DNA from 2 places in the Streptomyces sp. NPDC050617 genome. Region 2 is predicted to be linked to the other one. Evidence: riboswitches for the same ligand, from Rfam matches in the RefSeq annotation. Region 2 holds a riboswitch; the other holds the start of a gene.
The links. A riboswitch is a leader RNA that binds a small molecule or an ion and turns the genes downstream of it on or off. The one in region 2 is predicted to bind cobalamin.
Positions count from the first base shown of each region.

Region 1 (7,140 bases), on a different contig from region 2:
CCCAGTCGCGGATGAGGCCGATGGAGTTGGCGCACTGCCAGCTGTTGTCGTAGTCGCGCACTCCGGTGAAGGCGCCGTAGCCCGCGATGATGCCGTCCACCCGCGCGTCGCCCAGCAGTTTGTCGACGTACCACGGGTCGTTGTAGGTGGTCGTCCAGGACAGCGTCGCCGCGAGCTGCCCGGCGGCGCGGTCCGCGGCGCCCTTCTTCAGCTCCGCGCACGTGTTCCAGGTGGCCTCCGTGCAGTTGCCGAAGCCGTTGGTGATGTCGGTGTCGCCGTAGTCCATCACCCGGCGGCCCTTCGGGAAACCGGAACCGGACTGGTTGAAGGCGGCCGTGACCTTGTCGCGGGACCCGGTTGTCGTGATGCCCTCCAGCGGGCCGAGCCTGCCCTCCAGGCTCTTCCAGCCCCGGCCGCCGACGTCCGGGGTGCTGCCGCCGTGGTACTCGTAGAAGCCGTAGAGCACCTGGATGCCGGCGGCCGTCAGCCGCTGCGCCTTGTCGCGCAGCCCGGCGACGCTGCACGTGCGGTTCGGCTGCTCCCCGCAGTAGTTCGGGTCCTTGATGTCCAGCCAGACCAGCGACAGCCGGCGCCCCGCCTTGGCGTGCGAGAGGATGCGGTCGACCATGCTGTCGAAGGTGGGGCCGTACCGGTTGTCGCCGGCCGAGGAGCAGTCGTGCCACGCGCGCCATTCGTTCGGATTCCACCAGGCGCAGGTGTCGATCTCGATGGCGTTGGCGCCGTGGGCGATCGCGGCGTCCACGCCGCCCAGGGTGTCGACCCGGTGCGCGATGGCGTAGATCGCCTGCCGTTGGTCGGCCGCCGACGCCGGGCCCGTGCCGAGCGCGGTCGCGCCGACGAGCGCGCACAGCGCCGCCAACAGCGCCAGTACTCTCCGGGGGCGGGCGGCGTGTCGAAGGTGAGTGTTCAAGAAGGCACTCCTTCAAGCTGCTGAGACGTGACGGCGACGAGCCGTCCATCGATCGCGAGAATATAGCGCCTGAAGTGGTAAGAGTGATCGATCCTCGGTCCGTTTTAACGGACAAATGGCCATTTTCCGGCGCGAGTTGTGCCAGGGCCGCGCCCGTCACCAGTGCGCCGGGGCACTGGTGACGGGCGCGGACGCGTCACCGCGTCAGGACTCGGGAAGCTCCGCCCGTACCGTGCGGGCGGCGGCGACCAGGTTCTCCAGCGAGGCGCGCGTCTCGGGCCAGCCGCGGGTCTTCAGGCCGCAGTCGGGGTTGACCCACAGGCGCTGGGCGGGGATGGCCTTCAGCCCCTTGCGCAGCAGGGCGGCAGCCTCCTCGACGGAGGGGACGCGCGGGGAGTGGATGTCGTAGACGCCGGGGCCGGCCTCGCGCGGGTAGCCGTGCGCGGCCAGTTCGCGGGCGACCTGCATATGGGAGCGGGCCGCCTCCAGGCTGATGACGTCGGCGTCGAGGTCGTCGATGGCCTGCACGATGTCGCCGAACTCGGCGTAGCACATGTGCGTATGGATCTGCGTGGCCGGGCGCACGCCGCCGGTGGTGAGGCGGAAGGACTCGGTGGCCCAGGCCAGATAGCCGGGGCGGTCGGCGGCGCGCAGCGGGAGCGTCTCGCGCAGCGCCGGCTCGTCGACCTGGATGACCGACGTGCCCGCCGCCTCCAGGTCCTCGACCTCGTCGCGCAGGGCGAGCGCCACCTGCCGGGCGGTGTCGCCGAGCGGCTGGTCGTCGCGGACGAAGGACCACGCGAGCATCGTCACCGGGCCCGTGAGCATGCCCTTGACGGGCCGGTCGGTGAGCGAGTTCGCGTACGAGGTCCAGCGCACCGTCATCGGCTCCGGGCGCGAGATGTCGCCCGCGAGGACCGGCGGGCGCACATAGCGGGTGCCGTACGACTGCACCCAGCCGTGCTGGGTGGCGAGGTAGCCGGTCAGCTGCTCGGCGAAGTACTGCACCATGTCGTTGCGTTCGGGCTCGCCGTGCACCAGGACGTCGATGCCCGCCCGCTCCTGGAAGGCGAGGACCTCGCGGATCTCGTTCCGGATGCGCTCCTCGTAACCGGCGGTGTCGAGGCGGCCCGCGCGCAGATCGGCGCGGGCGGCGCGCAACTCGCCGGTCTGCGGGAACGATCCGATCGTGGTGGTCGGCAGCAGCGGCAGCCCGAGGCGGGCGCGCTGGGCGGCGGCGCGCCGCTCGTACGGGGCCGAGCGGCGGCCGTCCGCGTCGGTGACGGCGGCGGCGCGGGCCCGCACCGCCGGATCCCGCGTGATCGGGGAGTTGGCGCGGGACGCCAGGTCGGCCCGGTTGGCGGCGATCTCGGTGGCGATCGTGTCCGTGCCGCGCGCGAGGCCGCGGGCGAGCGTGACGATCTCCGCCGTCTTCTGCCGGGCGAAGGACAGCCAGCGCAGGATCTGCGGGTCGATGTCGCGCTCGGCCGCCGCGTCGATCGGCACGTGCAGGAGCGAGCAGGAGGCGGCCACGTCCACGCGGTCGGCGAGGCCGAGCAGGGTGGCGAGGGTGGACAGGGACTTCTCGAAGTCGTTGATCCAGATGTTGCGGCCGTTGACGACGCCCGCGACCAGGCGCTTGCCGGGCAGCCCGCCGACGGCGGCGAGGTCGTCCAGGTTGGCGGCGGCGGCCTCGGTGAGGTCGAGCGCGAGGCCGTCCACCGGGGCCTTGGCGAGGACGGGCAGCGCGTCGCCGAGCCGGTCGAAGTAGGAGGCGACGAGGAGCTTCGGCCGTTCGGCGAGGGCGCCCAGGTCGCGGTAGGCGCGGGCGGCGGCGTTCAGTTCGGCCGGGGTGCGGTCCTGGACGAGGGCGGGCTCGTCCAGCTGCACCCACTCGGCACCCGCCGCGCGCAGGTCGGCGAGGATCTCCGCGTACACGGGGAGCAGCCGGTCGAGGAGGGTGAGCGGTTCGAAGCCGGCGGCGACGCCGGGGGCGGGCTTGGCCAGCAGGAGATACGTGACGGGGCCGACGAGGACGGGGCGCGGGGTGTGGCCGAGGGCGCGGGCCTCCGTCAGCTCGGCGGCCTGCTTGGCGGAGTCGGCGGCGAAGACCGTGTCCGGACCCAGCTCCGGCACCAGGTAGTGGTAGTTGGTGTCGAACCACTTGGTCATCTCAAGGGGCGCCACGTCCTGGTTGCCGCGCGCCATGGCGAAGTAGCCGTCGAGCGGGTCGGCGTCGACGGCGGCGCGGTGCCGGGCGGGGACGGCGCCGACCATGACGCTGGTGTCCAGGACGTGGTCGTAGTACGAGAAGTCGCCGGTCGGCACCTCGTGGACGCCGGCGTCGGCCAACTGCCGCCAGTTCGCGCGGCGCAGGTCCGCGGCGGTCTCCCGGAGCGCGTCGGCGGTGACGCGGCCCTTCCAGTAGCCCTCGACGGCCTTCTTCAGTTCGCGGTTCGCGCCCTGGCGGGGATAGCCGTACACGGTGGCCCGTGCTGCCGCGGCTGCGGACTTCGCTGTCACGGAAATCTCCTTCGCGAGATGACTCCTTGAGAATCCCGGCGGCGGGACGCGGACGCGAAGGGTGACGGACCGGGCGGGCGTACGCGCGTCAGCGGCGCGGTGTCCCGCCTGATACGCACGCCGACCCGCCCACGAGGTCACCGGGATTTCCGTACGCGATCGGTCGCGTACGGGCAACGGGCAGGTCTTCGGACTCGCGGGCACATCTGCCGGGGCAGATTCCTACTGGCCGTCGCTTCCCGGACCCGTGGCCGGATCCAGTGCGTATGACGGCGGTCGTTCCCGCTCACCGCTGCGGGGCAGTCCCGGATTCCCACCGGGTTCCCTCTTGCGACGCGCCTGCCTGGCGGGCAGGGCGAACCAGCTGCAAGGGTCAGCCTAGAGGTCAGGGGGTTGTCCGGGCACCGCTGTTCACATCCCGGAAGGTGATGTGGGACACGGGGCGCGTCGGGAGCCGGCCGTCGGAGGGGGTGGACTTACTAGGACGTCCAACTATATCTTCGGGGCACAAGGTCCGCGGTGCAGGGAAGCCGGTGCGAATCCGACACGGTCCCGCCACTGTGACCGGGGAGTGCGCCGCCATCCACACGTCACTGGCGAGGTCTGCCGGGAAGACGGGCGGCGCGCGGGGATCCGGGAGTCAGGATACCGGCCGCGGGATGTTCCGTGTTGTCCACGAGGATGGAGCAGACACGCATGGCACCGGTCCGTACCCACGACCCTGGTGATCCGGCGGAGCGCACCCGACCCACCCCGCGCTCGTAGACCCTCGCGCCCCGGCGGCCCCGACGTCCGTCCGGCGGCCCGATGCTCACTGTCCCGCGGCCCGCGGCGGCGGCGCACCCACCCGTGCGCCCGCCGCCCGCCCGCCGCGCCGTCCCCGGATCTCCCCTGACGAGAGCAGGCACCCATGGTCCGCGAACTCACGCACTTCATCGGCGGCGAGCACACCGCCGGCACGTCCGGCCTCCACGGCGACGTGTACGACCCCAACACCGGTACGGTCCAGGCCCGCGTCCCCCTCGCGGGCCGCGCCGACACCGAGACGGCCATCGCCGACGCGGTCACCGCGCAGCAGGAGTGGGGCGAGTGGAACCCGCAGCGCCGCGCCCGCGTCCTGCTGCGCTTCCTCCAGCTCGTCGAGGGCGAGCGCGACTCCCTGGCCCGGCTGCTGTCGGCCGAGCACGGCAAGACCGTGGCCGACGCGCACGGCGACATCCAGCGCGGCCTGGAGGTCGTCGAGTTCGCCGCCGGCATTCCGCATCTCCTCAAGGGCGAGTTCACGGACAACGCCGGCACCGGCATCGACGTCCACTCGCTGCGCGCCCCGATCGGCGTGACCGCCGGCATCACCCCCTTCAACTTCCCCGCGATGATCCCCCTGTGGAAGGCCGCGCCCGCCCTGGCCTGCGGAAACGCGTTCATCCTCAAGCCCTCCGAGCGCGACCCGTCCGTACCGCTGCGGCTGGCCGAACTGTTCCTGGAGGCGGGCCTGCCGCCCGGCGTCCTGAACGTCGTCAACGGCGGCAAGGAAGCCGTCGACACCCTCCTGGAGGACCCGCGGGTCGGCGCGCTCGGCTTCGTCGGCTCCACCCCGGTCGCCGCGCACATCTACGCCACCGCCGCCGCCCACGGCAAGCGCGCCCAGTGCTTCGGCGGCGCCAAGAACCACATGATCGTGATGCCGGACGCCGACCTCGACCAGGCCGTCGACGCGCTCATCGGCGCCGGATACGGATCCGCGGGCGAGCGGTGCATGGCGATCTCGGTGGCCGTGCCCGTCGGCGAGGAGACGGCCGACCGGCTGGTCGCGGCCCTCAAGGAACGTGTCGGCACGCTGCGCATCGGCCGCAGCGACGACCCGGAGGCCGACTTCGGGCCGCTGGTGAGCCGCGACGCGCTCGACCGGGTCCGCCGCTATGTCGACATCGGCGTGAACGAGGGCGCCGAACTCGTCGCCGACGGCCGCGGCTTCACCCTCCCCGGCCACGAGAACGGGTTCTTCGCGGGCGCGTCCCTCTTCGACCGGGTCACCCCGCGGATGCGGATCTACCGCGAGGAGATCTTCGGCCCCGTCCTGTGCGTCGTACGCGCCGCCGACTACGAGGAAGCCCTCCGCCTGCCCAGCGAGCACCCGTACGGCAACGGCGTCTCCCTCTTCACCAGGGACGGCGACACCGCCCGCGACTTCAGCCGCCGCGTGGACACCGGCATGATCGGCGTCAACGTGCCCATCCCGGTCCCCGTCGCCTACCACACCTTCGGCGGCTGGAAGCGGTCCGGCTTCGGCGACCTCAACCAGCACGGCCCCGACGCCATCCGCTTCTACACCCGCACCAAGACCGTCACCTCGCGCTGGCCCTCGGGCGCCAAGGAAGGCGCGAGCTTCACCCTCCCCACCATGGGATGAGCGCCATGACCGCGACCCTGCTCACCGAAGACCAACAGGCCCTCGTCGAAGCCACCCTGGACTTCGCCGAAGACCACCTGGCGCCCCGCGCCGTCCAGTGGGACCAGGACAAGCACTTCCCCCTCGACGTGCTGCGCAAGGCGGCCGGACTCGGGCTCGGCGGCGTGTACGTACGCGAGGACGCGGGCGGCAGCGGCCTGACCCGGGCCGACGGCGTCCTCGTCCTCGAAGCCCTCGCCTCCGGCTGCCCGTCCATCGCGGGCTACGTCTCCATCCACAACATGGTCGCCTGGATGATCGACCGCTACGGCGACGCGGAGCAGCGCGCGCGGTGGCTGCCCCGCCTCTGCGCCATGGAGGACCTCGGCAGCTACTGCCTCACCGAACCGGGGGCCGGATCGGACGCCGCGGCCCTGCGCACCCGGGCGGTCCGCGACGGCGACGGCTATGTGCTCGACGGAGTGAAGCAGTTCATCTCCGGTGCGGGCGCCGCCCAGGTCTACATCGTCATGGCCCGCACCGACGGGGACGGTCCCCGCGGCATCTCCGCCTTCGTCGTCGAACGGGACGACCCCGGCCTCTCCTTCGGACCCGATGAGAAGAAGATGGGCTGGAACGCCCAGCCCACCCGCCAAGTCGTCCTGGACGGCGTCCGGATCCCCGCCGACCGGCTGCTGGGCCGCGCGGGCGACGGCTTCCGCATCGCCATGAGCGGCCTCGACGGCGGCCGGCTCGGCATCGCCGCCTGCTCCCTCGGCGGCGCCCGCAGCGCCCTCAACAAGAGCCTCGCCCACCTCGCCGACCGCCAGGCGTTCGGCGCCCGGCTGCTCGACGCGCAGGCCCTCCAGTTCCGCCTCGCCGACATGGCGACCGAACTCACCGCCGCCCGCGCCCTCGTCCACCAGGCGGCCCAGGCCCTGGACCGCGGCGACCCCGCGGCGCCGCAGCTGTGCGCGATGGCCAAGCGCTTCGCCACCGACACCGGCTACTCCGTCGCCGACCGCGCCCTCCAACTCCACGGCGGCTACGGCTATCTGACCGAATACGGCATCGAGAAGATCGTCCGCGATCTCCGCGTCCACCAGATCCTGGAAGGAACCAACGAGATCATGCGCGTCATCGTGGCCCGCGGCCTGACGGAGGCGTTCCGATGACGGACGCTGACGAGCCCGTACTCCTGCGCACCGAGGGCCGCGCCGCCTACCTCACCCTCAACCGGCCCCGCGCCCTCAACGCCCTCACCCACGCCATGGTCCGGCGCGTCGACGAGGCGCTC
Region 1 is NZ_JBFAIS010000006.1:56,121-63,260, reverse strand. Features, by position in the region: gene AB0I49_RS10460 (phospholipase) at 1-931, opposite strand, end outside; gene metE (5-methyltetrahydropteroyltriglutamate--homocysteine S-methyltransferase) at 1,136-3,454, opposite strand; cobalamin riboswitch at 3,616-3,834, opposite strand; cobalamin riboswitch at 3,941-4,126, shown strand; gene AB0I49_RS10450 (CoA-acylating methylmalonate-semialdehyde dehydrogenase) at 4,365-5,864, shown strand; gene AB0I49_RS10445 (acyl-CoA dehydrogenase family protein) at 5,870-7,018, shown strand; gene AB0I49_RS10440 (enoyl-CoA hydratase/isomerase family protein) at 7,015-7,140, shown strand, end outside.
Region 1: another riboswitch for cobalamin. It lies ahead of AB0I49_RS10450 (CoA-acylating methylmalonate-semialdehyde dehydrogenase); the one in region 2 lies ahead of AB0I49_RS22230 (prenyltransferase/squalene oxidase repeat-containing protein).

Region 2 (7,140 bases):
GCCCGCCACGGCGATGCCCGAACCCGACACCAGCCAGGCCCGCGCGCCCCACCGGTCGGGGCGGTAGCGGCTGCGCACCGAGCGCCGCCCGCCCAGCCACAGGCCGCCCATCGCGGCGACGAGCCCGGCCAGCAGCACCGGCAGCCCGTATCCGGCGCCCTCCTCGGCGAGCAGCCCGTACGTACCGGCGCACACGCCGAGCAGCCCGCCCAGCGTCAGGCAGGTGGTGGTGTGCCGCACGGCGGGCGGGACCTGGGCGGTACGGCCGTAGCCGCGCGCGTCCATCGCCGCCGCCAGGGCCACCGAGCGCTCCAGCGCGCCCTCCAGCACCGGCAGCCCGACCTGGAGCAGCGCCTTCGCGCCGCGGTCGGGGCGGCCGCGCAGCCGGCGGGCGGCGCGCAGTCGCGCCACGTCGGCGACGAGGTTCGGCGCGAACGTCATGGCGACGACGATCGCGACGCCCGCCTCGTACAGCGCGCCCGGCAGGGACTTCAGCAGCCGCGCCGGGTTCGCCAGCGCGTTCGCCGCGCCGACGCAGATCAGGAGGGTCGCGAGCTTGAGCCCGTCGTACAGCGCGAACACCAGCCCCTCCGCCGTCACCCGGCCGCCGATCCGCACCCCGCGCGCCCAGTCGGGCAGCGGCACCTCGGGCAGGGTGACGATCGTGTGCGTACCGGGGATCGGGGACCCCAGCACGACGGCGAACACCAGCCGGATGCCCAGCACCAGCAGCCCCAGCTTGAGGAACGCCCCGTACGACCGCGCCCACGGCGCGTCCGTGCGCCGCGCCGCCACCACATACCCCGCGACGCCGACCAGCAGGCACAGCAGCAGCGGATTGGTCGTACGGGAGGCGGCCGTGGCGAGCCCGAGCGCCCACAGCCACCAGGCGCCGGGGTGCAGGGCGCCGCTCCGGGAGGCCAGCGGGGCACGGGCGCGGCCCATGGCCTCGGTCGCCGCACGGCCGCGCGGCGACCGCACCTCGTGCTCGTCCGCCCGCGTCCTGCGCTCCGGCCGTTTCATCCGCTTCATCCGCGGCGGCGGCGCGCCTGCCACCAGGCGGCGGCCCCGAGGGCGACGACGGCGGCGGCGCCGCCGATCAGCCCGGCGGACGGGCCGCCTCCGCCGTCGTCCTTCTTCGCGGCGCCGGTCGTCTCGGCCGGCGCCGGGGTCTTCTTCCCGCCGTCGGCCACCTGCTCGCCGCACCCCGACTTCGGGTAGCCGTCGATGGCGCACAGCAGCGCCGCCGAGTTGTAGCGCAGCGGCTTCGCGACCGCCGCCAGCGCCTCGCTTGCGCTGGCGTCCCTGCCGACGCGCGCGCAGGCTGTACGGGCCTGGGGCGGCGTCCCGCCGTCGGGCGCGTCGGCGGCGGTGCCGAAGTCCACGACGAGGGCGACGCGCTTGCTGCCGCCCTTGGCGGGGGTGTCCGCGCAGATCGCGCCGAAGTCCGCCGCCCGGCGCGGCTTCGCGGCCTGCGAGGAGTCCTGGCTGACGGCGAACCGGAAGCCGAGCGTGTCGCCGTCGTCGGGCCGCGCCACCGAGGGGCCCTGCGTGGCGTACGTCCACCCCTGGCCGGAGCTCTCCCAGAACGACCAGTAGCGGTAGCCGTCCGCGTGCGCGGGCGCGGCGCCCAGGACGGCGAGCGCCCCGGCGAGCAGCGCCGTGCCCGACGCCCGGCGCAGGCGGCCCGTCACAGCTTCGGGTTCTTCTTGCGGCCGCTGAGCAGGAAGCCGACGCCGATGCCCGCCACCAGGCAGACGCCCACGAACCACCAGAGGCCGAACCCGCCCTCGTCCTTCTTCTCGTCCTTCGCGTCCTTCTTCGACGCGTCCGCCGCCGCCTCCGGCTTCGGGCCGGTCGCGTTCAGCTGCTGTACGAGGTCGCCGCCGACGGTGCGCGGGTCCGTACCGGACGCCTTGGCCGCCAGGATCAGCTTCGCGAGCTTGCCGGGGTCGCCCTTGGCCCAGGCGGCGGCGCCGTTCTTGTCGTCGCGCAGCCACCCCATGGCCTTGCCGGCGGCGTCGGTGTGGCCGCCCGCCGCGAGCGCGGCGACCGCGTCGGCGGTGGCCCCGAAGTCGGGCTTGTCGGACTTGGGGTCCATGGCGGAGGTCAGGTGCTGACCGCTGCCGCTGAGCTTCGCCGCCAGATACGCGGACCCGGCGTCGGCCGCGGCGGCGGCGTTCTCCGCCTTGGCCTTGTCCTTGTCGCCGTCGCCCTTCGCGCAGTCGAGCGGCTTCGGGGCCTTGTCCCCGCCGCTCGGGTGCTCGACCAGATACCCCTTGCCCGTCGCGGCCAGCGTCGCCGCCGCGCTCGCGAGGTCGTTGGCGAGCAGCTGCCCCTTCTGCGGCAGATAGGCGAAGGCCCCGCGCTCGCCCTCCTTGGCGTCGCAGCCGAGCTGGAAGGAGAGCAGCGCGTCGTACGGGGTCTTGCCGCCCTTGGCCGTGGCCTTCGCCGGGTCCTGGCCGGCCGCCGCGTACGCGCCGACGGCCGTCGCGGTGGAGTTGGCGTTGCTGGGGTTGCCGGGCTGCGCGCCCCAGCCGCCGTCCTCGTTCTGCGTGGACTTGAGCCAGTCGAGCCCCTTCTTCACCTGGGCGCCGCGCCCGCCGACCGTGGCGAGCCCCTGCACGGCGGCGGCCGTGGCGTCGGTGAACTCGCCCTTCTTCGCGTCGCAGGGCGTGCCGGTGTCGGCGCGGTACCCGGCGAAGCCGCCGTCCGCGCACTGCTGCCCGGCCAGCCAGTCCACGGCCGACTTGGCGGGCGTGACGCCCACCGAATCCTGCGCGAGGAAGGCCAGGGACTGCCGGAACACGCCGTCGAACTGCGGGTTCGTCGTCCCGTACAGCCCCGGCGCCGCCGGGGGCGGCGAATCGGCGGAGGCGGCGGGGGCCGCGGCCGCGCTCAGCAGGGCGGCGGCGGCCAGAGCCGCGGCGCCGCGGCGCGCGTGGACGGCGGGGGAGGGGGCCATGGGGTCGGTGCCTCTCGGTGAAGGTCGCAACGGTGGGTGCTGCACAGCGGTGGGTGGTACACAGCCGTGCACGGCCGCCCACCCGCGCGCTGTCGTCGGACCGCGCGGTGGCACCGGGCTCAGCTCCGTATACCTCGACGGTGCCGGTCGCCGGGCGCCGCCGCCAGGCGGACGCGTCCGGCTCCGGGAGCCTGTTCGCCCCATCGCGGGTGCTCCGGCTCGTACGGCCGTACGCGCGGGGCTACGGCCGCACTCACGGTTGCGGGTCAGCGCCGGAGTCGCACCGGCTTTCCCCGTGGCGAGGCGGGATGAAGTTGTGCAGAACACTCTAACGGGCGGGTCCCGCCCGTTCCGCTGACGGGCGGGCCGGGGCCTCCTGGCGTACGTGCCTCATACCGCCCGGTACGTGACGGGCCCGCTCCCCGGCACCGCCTCCGCGTGGCCGAGCTTCACGAGCCGCCGCAGGTGGGCCTCCGCCTCGGAGACGGCGATGTTGCGGGAGGTGTAGGGGATGTCGGCCCAGGGGCGGTTCCACTCCATGGCCGCGGCGAGCTGCCAGGGCGTCCTGGGGGCGGCGAGCAGTTCGCGCAGGCCGGCGAGGCGGGAGCGGTGGTGGTCGAGGAGTTCGCGCACGCGGCCGGGGGCGTCGGCGAAGGGGTGCTGATGGGCGGGGAGCACCTCGGCGGGGGCGAGGGCGGCGACGCGTTCGAGGGAGGCGAGGTAGTCGCCGAGCGGGTCGATGGAGGTGGCCTCCTCGGCTTCCGGGTCCTCGTACAGGCCGATGTGCGGCGTGATGCCCGGCAGCAGGTGGTCGCCGGAGAAGAGCCGGCCGTGGCCGGGCCGCCCGGCGGGGTGGGCCTCTTCGAGGTGGAGGCAGACGTGGCCGGGCGTGTGGCCGGGGGTCCAGACGGCGCGGAGCCGGCGGCCGGGGAGGTCGAGGAGTTCGCCCGGCTCGATGGCCCGGTCGGGCAGCGCGGCCCGCTGCCCGGGGAGGGGGCGGGCGCGCCCTTCGGCGAGCGCGGCCGTCAGCGGGGCGAGGTGGTCGTCGGGCGCGCCCGCGGCGGCGAGCTTGTCGACGAGGTAGCCGAGCCAGCGCGCGGGCTCCGCCTCGCGCGTGCGCCGCACCACGTCCGCGTCGGCGGCGTGCATGGCGATCCACGCCCCCGACTCCTCGCGGACCCGCCCGGAGAGGCCGTGGTGGTCGGGGTGGTGGTGGGTGATGAGCACGCCGCGCAGTTCGGAGGCGGCCGTGCCGCACTCCGCGAGCCCGGTGGCGAGCGCGTCCCAGGAGTCGGGGTCGTCCCATCCGGTGTCGATGAGGACGGGGCCGTCGTCGGTGTCGAGGAGGTATATGAGGGTGTGCCCGAGGGGGTTGTCCGGTATGGGGACGGGGATGGACCAGACCCCGCCGCCGTGGTCCGTGACGCGTGCCATGCCGGGTCCCCTCTCACCGTGGTCCGCCGCGTCCCGCGTCGGATCCATTGCCCACTATAACTAGAACTGGTATCAGTTCTGATGCAGCGTCAGAACGGTTGCCGGCACCGGCGGCCGTACGGGCAGGGGCCAAGCCAACCCGCGGGAGGCTCACACATGAGCGACCTCATCGAGCACGGACAGCTCTTCATCGGCGGCGAGTTGACCGATCCGGCAGGCCGGGACGTCATCGAGGTCGTCTCGCCGCACACGGAGCAGGTCATCGGCAGGGTGCCGCACGCCACGCGCGCGGACGTCGACAAGGCGGTCGCCGCCGCCCGCGCCTCCTTCGACTCCGGGGTCTGGGCGAACCGCACCCTGGACGAGCGCATCGAGGTCGTCACCCGCATCAAGGACGCCGTCGCCGCGCGCCACGAGGAGATCGCCCGGCTCATCTCGGCCCAGAACGGCTCCCCGTCCTCCTGGAGCGTCCTCGCGCAGGCGCTCGGCGCGATGATGGTCTGGGACTGCGCGATCACCGTCGCGCGCGACTTCCCGTACGAGGAGCGGCGGGCCGGAGTGCTCGGGCCGCTGCTGGTGCGGCGCGAGCCGGTCGGCGTGGTGGCGGCCGTGGTGCCGTGGAACGTGCCGCAGTTCGTGGCCGCCGCGAAGCTCGCGCCCGCGCTGCTCGCCGGCTGCTCGGTGGTGCTCAAGCCGTCGCCGGAGACGCCGCTGGACGCGTACGTGCTGGCCGAGATCGCCGCCGAGGCGGGGCTGCCGCGCGGGGTGCTGTCGGTCCTGCCTGCCGGCCGGGAGGTCAGCGAGTACCTGGTCGGCCACCCCGGCGTCGACAAGGTCTCCTTCACCGGGTCCGTCGAGGCCGGGCGGCGCGTCATGGAGGTGGCCGCCCGCAACCTGACCCGCGTCACCCTCGAACTCGGCGGCAAGTCGGCCGCCGTCATCCTGCCCGACGCCGATCTGGACGCGGCCGTCGCCGGGATCGTGCCGAGCGCCTGGATGAACAACGGGCAGGCGTGCGTGGCCCAGACCCGCGTGCTCGCGCCCCGCGCCCGCTACGACGAGATCGCGGAGCGGCTCGCCGCCGCCGCGGGCGCGCTCGTGGTGGGCGACCCGATGGACGCCGCCACCGAGGTCGGCCCGCTCGTCGCGCGCCGGCAGCGGCAGCGGTCGCTGGACTACATCGCCATCGGGCAGCAGGAGGGCGCCAAGCTCCTCACCGGGGGCGGGCGGCCGGCAGACCAGGAGACGGGCTGGTACGTGGAGCCGACGCTCTTCGGCGACGTCGCCAACTCCATGCGGATCGCCCGCGAGGAGATCTTCGGGCCGGTCGTCTGCCTGCTGCCGTACGAGGGGGAGGAGGAGGCGGTGCGGATCGCCAACGACTCCGACTACGGGCTGTCCGGCAGCGTCTGGACCGCCGACGTCGAGCGCGGCATCGACGTCGCGCGCCGGGTGCGCACCGGCACGTACTGCGTGAACACCTTCAGCCTCGACATGCTCGGCCCGTTCGGCGGCTACAAGAACTCCGGCCTGGGCCGGGAGTTCGGGCCCGAGGGGTTCTCGGAGTACCTGGAGCACAAGATGATCCACCTGCCCGCGGGCTACGGGGACAGCTGATGAGCGACCGCTGGCACGTCGAGGTCGACCGGGGCGTGTGCATCGGCTCCGGCATGTGCGCGGGCGCCGCGCCCGAGGCGTTCCGGCTCGACGCGGCGCGCCAGTCGCACCCGGTGGACGCCGAACGGGACGCCTCGGAATCCGTGCTCGCCGCGGCCGAGAGCTGTCCCGTCGAGGCCATCGCCATCACGGATCTCGCCAGCGGGGAGGCGGTATTCCCGCCCGAGGAATAGCGCCCGTCCGCGCCTGTCCGTACTCACCGGCCCGTGCTTGCCCGTACGTGCCGACTCGTGCTTTCCCGCACCTACTAGCGCGTACTAGCGGTTACTTGTGAGTTCCGCACGGCCGCTTCATGACAACCGTGACTGTCAGTTCCCCCGACGGCGTGGAAATCTCGATGCAACGTCGTCGAGGGGGGTCCGGTGGACAAGCGGTACGAGGTCTTCTGCCTTGCCGACAAGTACTTCTACGAGACCCCGGACCGACTCTCCGCCGCGGCCCCCGGAACCGGTGGATCCGGCCCGCTCTACGAGGCCGCCCAACGCGTGGTCCCCGAAGGGTGGCGGTCCTTCCTCTCCGGGGACTGGCTCCACGTCAGCCCCGTGACCCCGGAGGGGAAATCCCTTCCCGGAAGGCCGTCGCAGGGCTGGAAGGTCCATGTCTCCGCGTGTCTGGAAAACGCCGAGAAGACCGCCGCGAAGGTATGGGACTACTGCGTGCCCCGCGCCATTCCCTTCAAGTTCGTACCCGGCCCACGCCCGCTCCATTTGCGGAACTCCAAGTACGCGCCGCGCGGCTCCAGCGGGAAATTCGTCACCATCTACCCGGCCGACGACCGGCAATTCCACGTCATTCTTGAGGAATTGGGCGCGCTGCTGGCCGGCGAAACCGGCCCGTACATCCTCTCCGACCTGCGCTGGAACGACGGCCCGCTGTACGTCAGATACGGCGGTTTCGCGCCCCGCTACTGTCTCGACGCCACCGGCTCTCTCGTCTCGGCCATCGAGAACGCGGACGGACAGCTCGTCCCGGACCGCCGGGACCCGGCCTTCCACGTGCCGGACTGGGTGACACTCCCCGCCTTCCTCGAACCGCAGCTCGCCGCCCGCAACGCCACGACCACC
Region 2 is NZ_JBFAIS010000016.1:167,403-174,542, reverse strand. Features, by position in the region: gene AB0I49_RS22240 (CbiQ family ECF transporter T component) at 1-945, opposite strand, end outside; gene AB0I49_RS22235 (SCO2322 family protein) at 1,029-1,694, opposite strand; gene AB0I49_RS22230 (prenyltransferase/squalene oxidase repeat-containing protein) at 1,691-2,965, opposite strand; cobalamin riboswitch at 3,152-3,297, opposite strand; gene AB0I49_RS22225 (MBL fold metallo-hydrolase) at 3,356-4,399, opposite strand; gene AB0I49_RS22220 (aldehyde dehydrogenase) at 4,556-6,016, shown strand; gene AB0I49_RS22215 (ferredoxin) at 6,016-6,249, shown strand; gene lanKC (class III lanthionine synthetase LanKC) at 6,439-7,140, shown strand, end outside.